Regions from separate parts of the Geodermatophilus sp. URMC 60 genome, predicted to be linked through region 1. Evidence: predicted binding sites of a transcription regulator. Region 1 holds the regulator's gene; the other holds the start of a gene.
What was found. Region 1 encodes LexA, which represses DNA repair genes until DNA is damaged. Its sites were predicted from a motif close to TCGAACANNTGTTCGA; they were not measured.
Positions count from the first base shown of each region.

Region 2: ACWIX3_RS13895 (DUF6504 family protein) is a predicted target of LexA. The motif match lies at 2,691-2,706, and genes of this name have one in related genera.

Region 1 covers NZ_CP199958.1:4,798,395-4,806,210, forward strand. Annotated here, with positions in the region: gene nrdR (transcriptional regulator NrdR) at 1-81, opposite strand, end outside; gene ACWIX3_RS22590 (hypothetical protein) at 507-1,178, opposite strand; gene ACWIX3_RS22595 (LysM peptidoglycan-binding domain-containing protein) at 1,306-1,977, opposite strand; gene lexA (transcriptional repressor LexA) at 2,253-3,044, shown strand; gene ACWIX3_RS22605 (hypothetical protein) at 3,089-4,042, opposite strand; gene ACWIX3_RS22610 (phosphatase PAP2 family protein) at 4,116-4,847, opposite strand; gene hflX (GTPase HflX) at 4,906-6,396, opposite strand; gene ACWIX3_RS22620 (hypothetical protein) at 6,565-6,795, shown strand; gene dapF (diaminopimelate epimerase) at 6,895-7,767, opposite strand.
Region 2 covers NZ_CP199958.1:2,908,599-2,916,414, forward strand. Annotated here, with positions in the region: gene ACWIX3_RS13880 (phytoene desaturase family protein) at 1-1,469, opposite strand, end outside; gene ACWIX3_RS13885 (GNAT family N-acetyltransferase) at 1,466-2,053, opposite strand; gene ACWIX3_RS13890 (YbaK/EbsC family protein) at 2,050-2,562, opposite strand; gene ACWIX3_RS13895 (DUF6504 family protein) at 2,795-3,121, shown strand; gene ACWIX3_RS13900 (SAV_6107 family HEPN domain-containing protein) at 3,121-3,606, shown strand; gene ACWIX3_RS13905 (DNA polymerase III subunit alpha) at 3,603-7,409, shown strand; gene ACWIX3_RS13910 (VOC family protein) at 7,657-7,816, shown strand, end outside.

The DNA of each region.
Region 1 (7,816 bases):
GCGGCGGGTGGTCGCCCCCTCGTCGGCCTCGCGCGAGTCGATGACGCGGCTGTCCGGGTTGTGGCAGAAGGGGCAGCGCACGGCAGATCCCCTCCCCTCGTGACGCGCTCCGGTGCTCGTCCGCCCGGACGCCACGGCGACTGCGCGAGCGGTCGGAGCGACGGGCCGGGAGGCCGGCTGTGGACCTCCCTGGGGACATCCGGTGGACGTCGTGGGGAGGACCTGAGGACCGGCCTGTGGACGGACTCACAACGGTGCAACTACTAGATGTAGGGGAACCCTAGGTCCGCCTCCACTAGATCTGCAAGCCGGAACGCAAGGCGCGTCGTCCGTCGAGACGACTTCGTGACCACCCGCGCTCAGTCGTCACAGCCGTCCCGGCGACACGCCGGGAACGCGCCGCAGCGGTCGCGCGACACGTCGGTCGGGTGTAGCGGGCAGCCGGCAGCGGCCGGCGCTCCGCAGGAGGACGGGGTGCGCATGTGGAGGCGCAGGGACGACCGGCGTCAGGCGCGGAGTGCCCCACCGGGTCGCGGGAGCCGAGGACGGGCCACGCGGTCGCCGAGGCGCAGCGGGCGGGTCAGGCAGTCGGCCTCGGTGGCACGCGGCATGAGCACCGTCGCGTCACTCGGCTCCGCGTCACTCGGCTCCGCGTCACTCGGCTCCGCGTCCCGCGTCTCCTCCGGCTGCACTGCGCCGTCGGACGCCCGGTGACGCCCGGCGCGGTGCCGGCCGGCGGACGGGCCGTGGACGGCGGGCTGCTCGGCGGTCACGTCGCCACCGTGACGGCGGCGACGGCGTCCGGCGGCCGGAGCCGAGCCGGGGACGACGCCGGCCACCCGCTGCTCACGGGCGGCGGCCTCGCTCAGCGACAGCAGCGGAGCGGCCGAGGCTCCGGGCAGCAGTTTCTCGCCGAGGCCCGCGAAGGGGTCGACGCCGCCGTCGGGGCCCAGCGCCGGCGCCGGCCGGGCCTCGGGCAGGCGCACCTCGGCCAGATCGGTCCAGGTCTCGCGGTCGACGCCGGCCACGGTCACCCGCACCCACATCCGGCACGCGCCCTCACCGTCGTGACGCCACCCCAGCAGCGAGCCCGGCCACCAGGCGCCGTCGACGAACACCTCGCAGTTCTGCGACTGCTGCGTGAAGACGGCGGCCCGGCTGCCTGAGATCGCTGACACGGACCCGACCGTAGATCGATCACCTGCCACCGAGCGTCAGCGACTCGGCACGAGGGGTTGACGAACATCGGCGCCGCCCCTTGTCGCTCCTCGACCGAGCCCTGACCGGACGACCCGGCCGTGCCGGTCAGGGCAGCTCCAGAACCTGACCGGGGACCACGACCGAGCCCTCGAGGTCGTTGAGCTCCTCGATGGCGTCGACCACCGTGCGCACGTCATGGTCGGTGCCGGCGACCTCTCCCGCGATCGACCACACCGTGTCGCCCGGCTCCACGACGACACTCCTCTCGCCGGCCAGCCGCAGCCCGCTGTCGCCTCCGCCGCCGAGGGGCGCGACCACCGAGCCGAGCGCGACGGCGCCGCCGAGCACCAGGGCGAGCACCAGCCGGCGCCCCCGACGGGTCAGGCGCAGCCGGGGGGACGCGGCGCGTCCCGGAGAGGCGCAGCCGCCGCGCACCGCGCGTGCCGGCACCGCCCGCGACGGGGTAGGAGGGCCACTCGGCTCCCGGCGCGCCGGGGCCCGGCCCGCGCCCCGGAGCGGCCCCACCGGCTCCGCGGCCCGCGACTCCGGGCCCGCCGGGCGGTCGGGGACCGGCCGCAGGTGGCCGGCGACGCGGAGTCCGGTCCCGGCCAGGCCCGGCGCGGCCAGCATCCGCGCGGCACGCCCGGACGGGACCGCGGTCCGCGCCGCCCGGTCGGCTCCGGCTCCGCGGCCGCCGTCCGGCGACACGAGCAACGGTCGCCACGGGACCTGCACCGCGGCGTCGAACTCAAGCACGGCCTGCCGCACGCTCGCCATGACCACTCCTCCTCCGTCGACCCGGGCACCGATCGAACGCACGTTCGATCGAACGCATGTCCGATGTCTACCGCATCCCGCCGACGGGGTCGACACGACACCGCACCTCGTTTCGAACACACGTTTGAACTACCGCCGCCGAGGCGCTACCGTCCCGATCAGCACCCGTCCGCCGTCGCCGCGAGGGCGTCGGCGGGGCCGGGGCCGGCCCGTCCGGCTCCCCGGGCGGGCGCAGGACGACGGGGCCGTGGCGGCACGGCCGGCGAGGAGGAGACGTGGCGGGCACCAGGGGGACGTCGGGCAGCGGTGTCCGGGGCAGAGGCGGCTCGTCGCGTCGCGCGTCGGGCAGCCGGACCGCCCCACCGGAGGCGGCCGAGGCGGCATCGGTGCGCACCTTCCCCGACCGGGGCGAGGCCGGCGACGGGCTCACCCAGCGGCAGCGGCGCGTCCTCGAGGTGATCCGCGACTCGATCGAGCGGCGCGGCTACCCGCCCTCGGTGCGTGAGATCGGCGAGGCAGTCGGACTGTCGTCGGCCTCATCGGTGGCCCACCAGCTCAGCGTGCTGCAGAAGAAGGGCTGGCTGCGCCGCGACCCGAACCGCCCGCGCGCGCTCGACGTGCGCCTGCCCGGCGACACCCCGGGCGGCCCAGCGCCCACGGTGGTCGCCCCCGCCGGCGCCGAGGAGACCCCCGTCCCCACCTACGTCCCGCTCGTCGGCCGGATCGCCGCCGGTGGCCCGGTGCTGGCCGAGCAGGCGGTCGAGGACGTCTTCCCGCTCCCCCGCGAGCTGGTGGGCGAGGGCACGCTGTTCATGCTCAAGGTCACCGGTGACTCGATGGTCGAGGCGGCCATCTGCGACGGCGACTGGGTGGTCGTGCGGCAGCAGCCGACCGCGGAGAACGGCGAGATCGTCGCCGCCATGATCGACGGCGAGGCGACGGTGAAGACCTACAAGCGGCGTGACGGGCACGTGTGGTTGCTGCCGCACAACCCCGCGTACGAGCCCATCCCCGGCGACGACGCCACCGTGCTCGGCCGCGTCGTCACGGTGCTTCGCCGGGTCTGACCCGGTCCCGCCGGCGCGGCGACGGTCGCGGGCGGCCGGCCCTCTCAGTCGCGCCGGCGGACGAACACGCCGCCGAGCCACACGATCAGGCCGGCGACGACGGCCGCGGCGACCGCGGCTGCGACCGGCGGCGGCCCGTGCCCGCCCGAGCGCAGTCCGGAGACCGTGCCCTCCGCGGACGTCGTCCCCGGCGGGGGAGCCGCCTCGGCCGGCAGCGGGACCACGGTGACGTCGCTGGGCAGGCCCTCCCCCGCCACGACGAGGCCCGAGGAGTCCCCTGTGAAGCTGATCGCCTCGCCCTGGGCCGCCTCGGGCAGCGCGACCCGGCGCGGCTCCCCCGCCAGCGCACCCACCACGTCGGAGCCGGTCAGCGACCAGACGTAGGCGTCGGTGTAGGTCCGCAGCGCGATCCACCGCTCGTCGGGCGAGACCGCGCCGCCGGTGACCATGAGCTGTCCAGCGCGACCGACCGGGCCACCCGGCGTCCCGGTGAGCACGAAGTCCACGCCGCCGACCTGGGTGAGGCCGACGGTGCCGTCCTCCACGAGGGCCGACACCGGCCGGTACACCGCGCTGGCGCCGAGCACCTCCTTGGTCACCAGGTAGGGCGTCCCGTCGGGCGCGAGCAGCAGTGCCTCGACGTCCCGTGGACCGTCGGGGTAGGCGAGCCGGTAGACGGAACTGCTGCTGTCGGCGTGCAGGGCCAGCAGCGCCACCGTCGTCCGGGTCCCGTTGTTGTCGCCGGTGTCCGCGAGCCACACCGTTCCGTCGACGGCCAGCGCCAGGTCCTCCGGGTCGTAGGGGTCCACCGGCGCGGAGTGCACGGTGACCACGGCACACGTCGCGTCGAGCACGTAGACCTCGAGCGAGTCGCCGCCGTCGTTGTGCGCCAGCATCCGGTCGCCCACCTCGACCAGCCCGGAGACCTCGGGCAGACGGGGGTCGGTCAGCTGGCAGCGCGTTCCCGGTGCTGCCGGGTCGGCCGGCTGTGCGGACACCGGCAGGGCGGAGCCGAGGACGAGCGTCAGCGCGAGACCGGTCCCGGCCGTCAGACGTCGCCCTCCGACCCCGCTACGCGGAGGACCGGCCAGCTCGGGCACCGACCCAGCGTGACACCACGACCGCGTCCAGTAGGTGAACCACGCCCAGCAGCAGGAGGCCGACGGCCGCCCCGACCACGGCGTCGGTGACCCAGTGGAAGTCCAGGGACACCATGGCCACCCCGGTGGCCACCGGGCCGGCGACGCTCAACGCCCGGGCCGTCTGCTGCGCCCATGCCGCGAGGCGGTACTCGACCACCTGCCAGCGTGCCACTCCCCACATGAGCACCGCGTTGGCGACGTGCCCCGAGGGGTAGGACGCACCGTCCCGGTGGAAGAACGACCCGGGGTAGGCCGGCGCCGTCCGGCCCGTGCCGTACTTGAACGAGTAGACGACGAGGGTCAGCAGGACCAGCGCGAGCAGCACCCGCAGCAGCGGCACCACCGTGCGGAACCGCCACCCGAGGTAGCCGACGAGCCCGGCCAGGACGATGAGGATGAAGCCGCGCCCACCCAGTTGGGTCACCGCCCACACCGGCCAGTAGGCGGCGGAGTCCTTGAGGTCCCAGGCGCTGACCACCTCGGAGACCCTCAGGTCCATCCGCTCGAGCACGCCCCGGCCGAGCAGGTCGACGGTCACCGCGACCGTGACCACGAAGGCGACCACCAGGAGCCACCGCGGCGGGCGGCCGACGGGGACGCCGGTGTCGGCGGCGTCGAGCGGGGTCGCCCCCGGACGCCGCCGCACCGCGCCGCTGGTCACGCCGGCCACGGTACCGGGCCGTGACCTGATCGTGACCTCGCTCGATCGAGCGAGCGTGTCAGCTGACGGGCGCCGCGAACCCCTCGAGGGCGGCGGCGAGGGCGCCGTCCACCCGAGCGCTGAGCCGGGTACCCCCGGCCTCGTGGGTCTCCTTCAGCACCTCGCCGTCCCGGTGCACCCGGGCCACCAGGTCGCCGCGGTCGTAGGGCACCAGCACGTCGACCTCGACCTCGGGGTGCGGCAGCCGGGCGGCCAGGATCTCTCGCAGCTGCTCGATGCCTGCACCCGTGCGGGCCGAGACCCACAGCGCACCCGGCAGGGCACGGCGCAGGGTGAGGACGTCCTCTTCGGTCATCGCGTCCACCTTGTTGACGACGATGAGCTCCGGGACGGCCGCGGCGTCGATCTCACCGAGGACGACGCGCACCGCCTCGATCTGCCCCAGCGGGTCGGGGTCGGAGCCGTCGACGACGTGCAGCAGCAGGTCGGCGGCGGCCACCTCCTCCAGCGTGGAGCGGAACGCGTCGACCAGCTGGTGCGGCAGGTGTCGCACGAAGCCGACGGTGTCGGTGAGCGTGTACTCGCGGCCGTCCGGGGACTGCGCCCGGCGCACCGTCGGGTCCAGGGTCGCGAACAGCGCGTTCTCGACCAGCACGCCGGCACCGGTGAGCCGGTTGAGCAGGCTCGACTTGCCGGCGTTGGTGTACCCGGCGATCGCCACGCTGGGGACGGCGTTGCGCCCGCGGGACGAGCGCTGCGTAGCCCGGGCGGTGGCCATGCCGGCGATCTCCCGGCGCAGCTTGCTCACCCGCGCGCGGATCCGCCGCCGATCGGTCTCGATCTTCGTCTCACCGGGGCCACGGGTACCGATGCCGCCACCGCCGGCGACGCGGCCACCGGCCTGCCGGGACAGCGACTCACCCCAGCCGCGCAGCCGCGGCAGCATGTACTGCATCTGCGCCAGCTCGACCTGCGCCTTGCCCTCCCGGCTGGAGGCGTGCTGGGCGAAGATGTCGAGGATCAGCGCGGTCCGGTCGACCACCTTGACCTTGAGGATCTTCTCCAGCGCGTTGAGCTGGCCCGGCGTCAGCTCGCCGTCGCAGATCACGGTGTCGGCGCCGGCCGCGGCGACGATGTCGCGGATCTCGGCGGCCTTGCCCGACCCGACGTAGGTGCCGGCGTCGGGCTTGTCGCGCCGCTGGCTCACCGCCTCCAGGACCTGCGAGCCGGCGGTCTCGGCCAGCGCGGCCAGCTCGCCCAGCGAGCGGTCCGCGTCGACCTGGGTGCCCTCGGTCCAGACGCCGACCAGCACGACGCGCTCGAGGCGCAGCTGGCGGTACTCGACCTCGGTGACGTCGGCGAGCTCGGTGGACAGGCCGGCGACGCGGCGCAGCGCACCGCGGGCCTCGAGCGCGTAGGAGCCGGTCGTGTCGTCCGGCTCGTCCCCCCCGTCGTCGGGGCGGGGTGCCTCCTCGGCGGGCGTCGGCGCGGCCCGCAGGGCGCGTTCCTCGGCGTCGGCGAGCACTGCGCGGTTCTGTGCGGTCGTCATCGTCTCCAGCGTGGCAGACCCCAGCACCTGGGGCATCCGAGTTGTCTCCTGCGCTCGTGTCATCGGCTGGTACAACACCGCGGCCGCGGCGGACCATCCCGGTACGCGTGGCCGGGTCGCGACCGGGTAGAGCGGAGGGCGACGACCGACCACACGAGGAGGCGCGAGATGAGCGAGACGGGCAGCAGCGCCGCAGGGACGAACGAGGAGCTCGACGACCCGGGCCGGGATCCCAAGGGCCTCAACCCGCCGCGCAACCCGCTGTCCGGCGGCCTGGGCAGCACGAGCGGCGGACCGGACCAGGACAGCGGCCGCGGTGAGCCCGAGGGCAGCCCCGGCATCGCCGGCCAGTCGATGGTGCCGGAGTCCCCGCAGGAGACGGAGAACACCCGGGACTGAACCTGAAAGTGGGCCCTCCTGCCGCCCGCCATTCGCAGGCTCGCGGCGGGACCCTGCAGGAGGGCCGTTCCAGCACGTTCCCGGGGCCGTTCCGGGACGTCACCTGGCCCGGAGCCACTCCGGGGTGAGCTCGCCGGCCGCCACCACGACCGCGGGACCGGACAGCACCGTCGTCCGCTCGTCGACGGTCACACCCAGCCGGCCGCCGGGGACGTCGACGGTGACCGTGCCCGTCGCCGCGCCGGCGGCCTCCAGCGCCGCCCAGGCCGCAGCGCAGGCGCCCGTGCCGCACGAGCGGGTCTCCCCCACCCCGCGCTCGGACACCCGCAGCCGCACGTGCCGCCCCTCCTCGACGACGTTGACGAACTCGACGTTCACGCCGTCCGGGAACAGCCCCGCGTCGACCGTGGGCGCCGTCGTGAGGTCGAGGGTGTCGACGTCGACGTCGGTGAGGCAGGCCAGGTGCGGGTTGCCCATCGAGACCGCGCGCCCGGGGAACGCCGCACCCCCGAGCTCGGCGGTGCCGGCGCCGAACGGCCGGGCCGGACCCATGTCCACCCAGTAGCCGCCGTCGGCCGCAGCGCCCACGCGCCGGGGCCCGCCCCGGGTGCCGACCCAGATGCCGTCGGCGCAGGCGTCCCGGGCGACCAGGCCCTCGGTGACCAGCACGTGGAGGAACAGCCGGATCCCGTTGCCGCACATCTCGGCGGTCGAGCCGTCGGCGTTGCGGTGGTCCATGAACCACTCGCACCGGCCGAGCGCCTCCCCGAGGACGGCGGGGGCGTCGGGCACGTGCTCGCTGCGGACGACGCGCAGCACGCCGTCCCCACCGAGACCGGCGCGGCGCTCGCACAGCCGCCGGACCATCCGGGCGTCCAGCCGGCTCTCCGGCCAGCCGGTGCCGTCGGGGTCGGGCAGGACGACGAAGTCGTTCTCCGTGCCGTGGCCGATCAGCACCCGGTGCGCTCTCACGAGCCCTCCTCGCTGGCGCTCGTCGGCCACGTCCGTGGCACTGCTGGAT
Region 2 (7,816 bases), 1.9 Mb from region 1:
AGCAGCGACAGTTCCCGCTCCAGGAGCAGCGGGGTCTGCACGTAGGTGCGCTGCACCGAGGCGGCGAAGCCGGGCGCGAAGCGGTCGACGGCGGCGACCAGCCGGTCGGCCTCGGTCTGCGCGAGAGCGTCCCAGTCGGCGCCGTCGGCCAGCGCGTAGGGGTACCACTGCCCCCACACCGTGACCACGTGCTGCCCGGGCGGGGCGAGGGTGTCGTCGGTGGCCGAGAAGCACATCGCCAGCGGCACCGGCTCCCGCGGCAGCCGGCCCGCCAGCCAGTCGCCGTGGGCGGCGGCCAGCTGCGCCCGGTCGGTGCACAGCAGCTGCAGCCCGCCCAGCGCCTGCTCGGGCGCCACCCCGGGGTAGGCCGGCGGGCCGTCGGTGAGCGCCCGGACCACCAGGCCGAAGCCGTTGCCCACCGGCGGGGCGGCGTCGGCCAGCGCGGGCGGTGCGTGCTCCCCGGCCAGGTCGCGGGTGGCCAGCACGTGGCAGGCGGCGACGACGACCGGGGCCGCGACCCGCCGTCCCGAGGCCGTCCCGACGCCGGTCACCCGGCCGTCCTCCACGAGCAGCCGGGCCGCGGCGTCCCCGAGGGCGACGTGCCCGCCGTCGGCCTCCAGCCGGCGGCGCAGCGCCTGGGTGAGCCCGCCGGAGCCGCCCACCGGGTGGCCAGGGGGGACGTCGTGCAGCAGCGTCGCCCAGGCGACCATCGCCGCGGTGCCGGGCTCCGACACCGGGGGGCCCGACTGCGCGCCGAACCAGGCCAGCGCCGCCTTGAGCCGCTCGCTGGTGAACCACCGGTCCAGCAGTGCGTCGCCGGAGCCGAGGAAGTCGACGGCGATGTCGCCGCCGGAGGTCCGCGGCCGGCCGTCGGTGGGCGCGCCGATCGGCCAGAAGGATCGGGCCAGGCCGCCCACGGTCGGCCGCCGCGCGAAGGAGCCGACGACGGCGCGGCTGCGCGGCGCCCACACCTCGACGAAGCGGCGGTAGGCGGCGGCGTCCTCCGGCCCGCAGGCCGCGGCGATCGAGGCACAGGTGGCCTCGAGGTCGACGGAGAACACCAGCGGCCGGCCGTCGGGGCCGGGGTCGCCGGGGGAGGGGGCGGGCGCGAAGCCCCAGGGGTCGCAGTCGACGTAACGCAGGCCGTGCGCGGCGAGGTCGAGCTCCTCGACGATGCCGCTCTGCCGGATGATCACGTGCGCGCTCGAGCCGCGGTCGACCCGCACGCCCGGCCAGCGCTCCACGGTCGACACCGCGCCGCCGAGCACCTCGTCGCGCTCGACGACCTCCACGCGCAGCCCGGCGCGGGCCAGGTAGCAGGCGGCGACCAGCCCGTTGTGCCCGGCGCCGACGACGACGGCGTCGACGGCGGTGTCGACGGCGGTGTCACCGTCCGCGGCCTGCCCTCCGGTGCTCGTCGGCCGCCGCAGCCCTGCTGCACCCCTGCGTGAGCTCGCCAGCTCGCTCACGTGCGGTCGGACCGGGGCGCCGGCGGCGGCAGCGGCAGGCGGGCGCCGAGGATGGCGAAGGGGCGCGAGTCGCCGGGGAAGCGGTGGTTGCGGGCCAGGTCGACGAAGCCGTCGGCGTGGTACAGCCGGAAGGCCTTGGTGTCGTTGTCCGGGGTCGACAGCAGCGCCGCCGGGTAGGGCAGTCCGGCCACCAGGGCGTGCAGCAGCTGGCGGCCCAGGCCGCGGCTCTGGTGGTCGGGGTGCACGTGCAGCTCGCAGACCTCGAAGGCACCGGGCAGCCAGCGCTTCGCCGTCCGCCGGTCGAGGGCGGCGCGCACCTGGTCGTGCCACCACTGCCCGGGTGCGATCAGGTAGCCGTAGCCGAACCCGACGAGGACCTCCCCGTCGCGGGTCTCCACGAAGGCGCCGACCGCGCGGAACCCGGGGCGCTCGGTGTGCTGGATGGCGTAGCCGTACCGGCCGGCGACCACCGAGGGGCTGTAGCCCATCGCCTCGCCGTAGATGGCCAGCGCCTCGTGCATGTGGTCGCGCAGCCAGCCGGTGGGCAGCTCGGTGACCCGCGCCGCGGGCGTCGTCCCGGTCACGAGTGCACCGCCTCGGGTAGCACCGCCGGATCGTCGCCCACCTCGGCGGCGGTCCCGCCGGTCAGCCGCAGCAGCTCCTCGTAGCTGGTCGGGAAGACCGCGTGCGGATGTCCGGCTGCGGCCCAGACCCGGTCGTGCCGGGCCAGCTCGATGTCGACCAGCGTGCCGATCGGCTCCGGGTGGCCGATCGGCGCGACGCCGCCGATCGGCTGGCCGGTGTGCCGGCGCACGAAGTCGGCCGACGCCGGGTGCACGTCGCGGACGCCGAGCAGCGCAGCCACCTTCGCGACGTCGACCCGGTGGGCGCCGCTGGTGAGGACCAGCAGCGGCGCGCCGTCGACGTCGAACAGCAGGCTGTTGGCGATGGCTCCGAGCGGGACGCCGAGCTCTCCGGCTGCTTCGGCGGCGGTGCGGGCGCTGCCGGTCAGCTCGAGCACCTGGCCGGTGGCGCCGGTCTCGGCCAGCAGGGAGGAGATGGCGGCCACCCGCGGGTGCTCGGGTCGGCTCATGCGTCGATCCTGCCATCGGCCCGGGCGGTCCGCCCCCGGCCCGGGCGCCCCGGCCGGCCGGGACGCCGGCGGAGCCGGCTGCGCGTCCGCTTGACGTCGTCGGTGCCGTCGGGTGTACTCATCGTCGTTCGAACACGCGTTCGAACGACGGCCCCCCGCCGCACCGTGGTCCTTCCCCACCCGGTGCGGCGGGCCGGGGCCGGTGGGGCGGCGGAGCGGTGGGGAGTCTGTCATGAGCCGGGTGCTGGGCGGGGTCGGCGAGCGGGTCGGCGAGGAGGTGCAGGTGGAGCGCGGGCCGCTCGGGCCGGCGCAGTTCTGGCGCGGGCAGTCCCGCTATGTCGTCGGCGAGCTGCTCGACTCGTGGGTGGAAACCGCCCCGTGGTGGCAGCGCGGTGCCGCGGGAGCCGGTGGCGCCTCTGCCGAGCTGGTCGCCAGCCGCCAGGTGTGGCGGGTCGAGGCGGTCCGGGCCGGCCGGTCGCGCATGAGCTTCGCCGGCGTCTTCGACCTCAGCTGGGAGTCGGCGGACAACCGCTGGTCGCTCGTGCGGGTGCACGACTGATGGGAGCCGTCCGCGTCATGGCCGACCAGCTGCCCCTGCCCCCGCCGCTGCCCCCGGCTGCCCGCCAGCTGCTCGACCAGGCCACCCGGGCGCTGGCCGAGGCGGCGGCGAACGCCGACGCCCGCCAGCGCTACGCCACCGCACACCTGGGCGCGCTGCGCGCCGCCGCCGCGGTGCTGGCCGCCCGCACCCGACCGGAGTCCGGGCGGCGCCGCCCGCGCAGCGCCTGGGTGCTGCTCGGCCAGGTCGCGCCCGAGCTGGGGGAGTGGGCCACCTTCTTCGCCGCCGGCGCGGCCAAGCGGGCCGCCGCCGAGGCCGGGCTGTCCCACGCGGTCACCGACCGCGAGGCCGACGACCTGGTCCGCGACGTGCGGGCCTTCCTCGCCGTCGTGGACAACACCCTGGGCAGCACGCCGCCGCCGGAGTCGCCCCGGCGCGCGCGTCCCCGGGTGGTCGGCGGGTCCGGGCACCGGAACGGGAGGTGAGACCCGACCCCTTCGTCCACCTCCACGTCGCCTCGGGCTACTCCATGCAGTACGGGGCCAACCACCCGGCCGACCTGGTCGAGCGGGCGGCCGAGCACGGCATGCGGGCCCTGGCGCTCACCGACCGCGACGGGCTCTACGGCGCGGTGAAGTTCGCGCTGGCCTGCCGGGCTGCCGACGTGCGTCCGCTGTTCGGGGTGGACCTGGCGGTGACGCCCTCGGTGGACTCGACCGTCCCGCCGGCCCTGGCGCCGGTGGTCGGCGGTGCGCACTCGACGCAGCGGGCACGGGCCCGCCGGCCGAGCGCACCGGACGACGCGCCCGGTCGCGCCGGACGCCGTTCACCGGCCCGCGGCGGGGCCAGCGTCGACCCGCGGCTGCCGCGGGTCACCTTCCTCGCCAGGGACGGCGCCGGCTGGCGCTCGCTGTGCCGGCTGACCAGCGCGACCCACCTGCGCGGCACCCGCGGGGAACCGGTGAGCTCGCTGGCGCTGGCCGCCGAGCACGCGCCCGGGCTGGTGGCCCTGCTGGGCCCGGACTCCCAGGTGGGCCGGGCGCTGGCCGCCGGGCGGGCCGACGTGGCCTCCGCCCGGCTGGCCGCCTGGCGCGCGGTGTTCGGCCCCGGCTCGCTGGTGCTCGAGGTCGTGCACCACCGCGGCCGGGGCGACCGCTCCCAGGCGCAGGCGCTGCTGCGCTTCGCCGCCGCGGAGGGGGTGCCGGCGGTGCTGACCAACGCGGTCCGTCACGTCGACGCCCTGGACGCACCCACCGCCGACGTCCTGGACGCGGCGCGCCGGCTGGTCCCGCTGGACGCCCGGCACGTCGACCGGCGCACCGCCGAGGGCTACCTGAAGTCGGGCAAGGAGATGGCGGAGGTCGCCGAGGACCTCGTCGGCCCCGACCGCGACGCCGCGCTGCGGCTGCTGGAGCGCACCGCCCGGCTGGCCGAGCAGTGCGCGGTCGACGTCCGGGCCGACCTCGGTGTCGGCACCGTGCGCTACCCCGAGCTCGACGTGGTCACCACCCCGGCCGAGCAGGGGATGGGCCCCTCGCAGGTGCTGCGCTCCCGCTGCGAGGCCGGGCTGGGCCGGCGGGGGATGGCCCGGACGGCGGAGGTGGCCCGGCGGCTGGACGACGAGCTGGCGGTCATCGACGCCCTCGGCTACCCGTCCTACTTCCTCACCGTCGCCGACGTGGTCGACCTCATCCGGAGCCTGAGGGTCCGGGCCGCGGCGCGGGGCTCGGGCGCCGGCAGCCTGGTCACCTACCTGCTGGGCATCTCCGATGTCGACCCGATCCGGTACGGCCTGCTGATGGAGCGCTTCCTCTCCCCGCTGCGCCACCAGCTGCCCGACGTCGACATCGACGTGGAGTCCGCCCGCCGGATGGAGGTGTACGACGCGGTCCTCGACCGCTTCGGCGCCCACCGGGTCAGCTGCATCTCGATGATGGACACCTACCGGGTGCGGCACGCCATCCGCGACGTCGGCGCCGCGCTCGGGCTGCCACCGGCCGAGGTCGACGCGGTCGCCAAGGCCTTCCCGCACATCCGGGCCAACCAGGTGCACGCCGCGCTCAAGGACCTCCCGGAGCTGCGGGCCAGCCGGCTGGGCGCGCGACGCGGCGGCGGCACCGGCGACCTCGACCTGCTCTTCGACCTGGTCGCCCGGCTCGACGGGCTGCCCCGGCACATCGCGCTGCACCCGTGCGGCGTGCTGCTGTCCGACGCCACGCTGCTCGACCGCACCCCGGTGGAGAACAGCTACCTGGGCTACCCGATGAGCCAGTTCGACAAGGACGACGTCGAGGAGCTCGGTCTGCTCAAGCTCGACCTGCTCGGCATCCGGATGCAGTCGGCGATCGCGCACGCCCTCGACGAGGTGGCCCGGGTCGACGGCGAGACCGTCGACATCGACGCCGTCCCACGCGACGACCCGACGACGTTCGAGCTGATCCGCAGCACCCGGACCCTCGGCATGTTCCAGATCGAGTCGCCGGGGCAGCGGGAGCTGGTCGGCAAGTTCGGGCCGGAGACGTTCGAGGACATCGTCATCGACATCTCGCTGTTCCGGCCCGGCCCGGTGAAGAGCGACATGGTCACCCCGTTCCTGCTGGCCCGGAACGGCTGGCAGGACCCGGTCTACCCGCACCCCGACCTCGCGCCGTTCCTGGAGCAGACCGCCGGCGTCGTGGTCTTCCACGAGCAGGTCCTGCAGGTCGTGGCCCAGATGACCGGCTGCGACCTGGCCCAGGCCGACGAGGTCCGCCGTGCGCTGGGGGACCGGGAGTTGCACGCCGAGGTGCGGGCCTGGTTCGTGCCCGAGGCGCTGCGGCGCTACCCGGTGGAGGTGGTCGAGAGGGTGTGGGAGGTGCTGGTCGCCTTCGGCTCCTTCGGCTTCTGCAAGGCCCACGCAGCGGCGTTCGCCCTGCCCACCTACCAGTCGGCGTGGCTGAAGACCCACCACCCGGCGGCCTTCCTCGCCGGGGTGCTCACCCACGACCCCGGGATGTACCCGAAGCGGCTGATCCTCGACGACGCCCGCAACTTCGGCGTCCGGGTGCTGGGTCTGGACGTCAACGCCTCGGCCGGCACCTACCGGGTCGAGCGGCTCGGGTCGGCAACCGACCCTGAGGGTGGACTCGAGGTCGAGGGTTGGGGCTGGGTGCGCCCGGAGTGGATGCCGGCGGCGATGCCCGACCCGTCCCGCTACGGCATCCGGCTGTCCCTGACCGACGTGAAGGGCATCTCCGGCGAGGAGGTGGAGCGGGTCGTCGCCGGGCAGCCCTACCGCTCGCTCACCGACTTCTGGCACCGGGCGTCGGTGTCCCGGCCGGTGGTGGAGCGGCTGGTGCTGGCCGGCGGCTTCGACTCCCTCTACGGCTTCGGGGTCCGCGACCGCGAGGCCGGCCGGCCCACCCGCAGCCGCCGGCAGGTCACCCGCCGCGACCTGCTGCTGCAGATCGGCGAGCTGGACCGGTGGAGCCGCAGCGGCGCGAAGGCCGCCACGACCGGACAGCTCAGCCTCGACCTCATGGGCCTCGACACGGGCACCGAGCTGCCCGGTCAGGAGGCGGAGGAGCCGGGGCTGGGCTGGGCCGAGGGCAGCGGCCTGCCCGAGTTCACCGACGCCGAGCTGGTGCGCGCCGAGTTGGAGGTGCTCGGCCTGGACGCCAGCCGGCACGTCGTCGACTTCTACCGGCCGTTCCTCGCCGCGATCGGCGCGGTGCCGGCCGGGGAGCTGCTCTCCAGCCGCAGCGGTGCCGAGGTGCTGGTCGCCGGGGTCAAGGTGGCCACCCAGACGCCGCCGATCCGCTCCGGGCGCCGGGTGGTCTTCGTGACCCTCGACGACGGCACCGGCTGCACCGACTCCACGTTCTTCGAGGACGCCCAGGGCCCCTACGCCTCGACGGTCTTCCACTCGTGGCTGCTGGTCATCCGTGGGGTGCTGCGGCGCACCGGTCCGCGCGGGGTCTCGCTACGGGCCACCGGCGCCTGGGAGCTGCCGGCACTGCACGAGGCCTGGGAGACCGGCGGGCTGGAGGCGGTGGCCGAGCAGATGGCCACCCCCGGCGGGTACACCGAGGAGTCGATCGCCGGTGCGGCGGCCTCACGCGGCTCGCGGCCGGTGGTGGTCAAGCCGGTGCTGGTGCACCCCACGGGTTTCCGGATGTCGCCCTACGCCGACATCAAGCCGGCCGGGGAGGACGCCATCACCGTGGCGCGCCGTGACGCCACCCGCAGGGGGACGTCGTCGGCGCCGCGCAAGCTCTGGCACTCCAGCCCGGGCAGCTCCGGCCACTGATGAAGGGTCCCGTCCTTCCCCCCACCCCTCGCAGGCTCGGGGCGGGACCCGGGACGGGCCGCCGCCCCCGCTCGCAGGTCCGCGGTGGGCCTCTGGACGGGGCCGGCCCGGGACGGGGCCGCGGCGGGGCCAGCGCCGGTCACCCACCGGGCCGCCGACGACCCCGTTCACCGATGACTCCGGCCGCGCGGCGCGGTCTACTCCTCGACGCCGGAGCGACGGCCCCAGCCAACCGAGAGGACGCCCCATGCCCAAGCAGATCCCGTGCCTGTGGTTCGACGGCGCGGCCGAGCAGGCCGCCGCCCACTACACCGCGATCTTCCCCAACTCCTCGATCGGCGAGGTCACCCGCTACGGCCCGGACATGCCCATGCCCGAGGGCACCGCGATGACCGTCGCCTTCACCC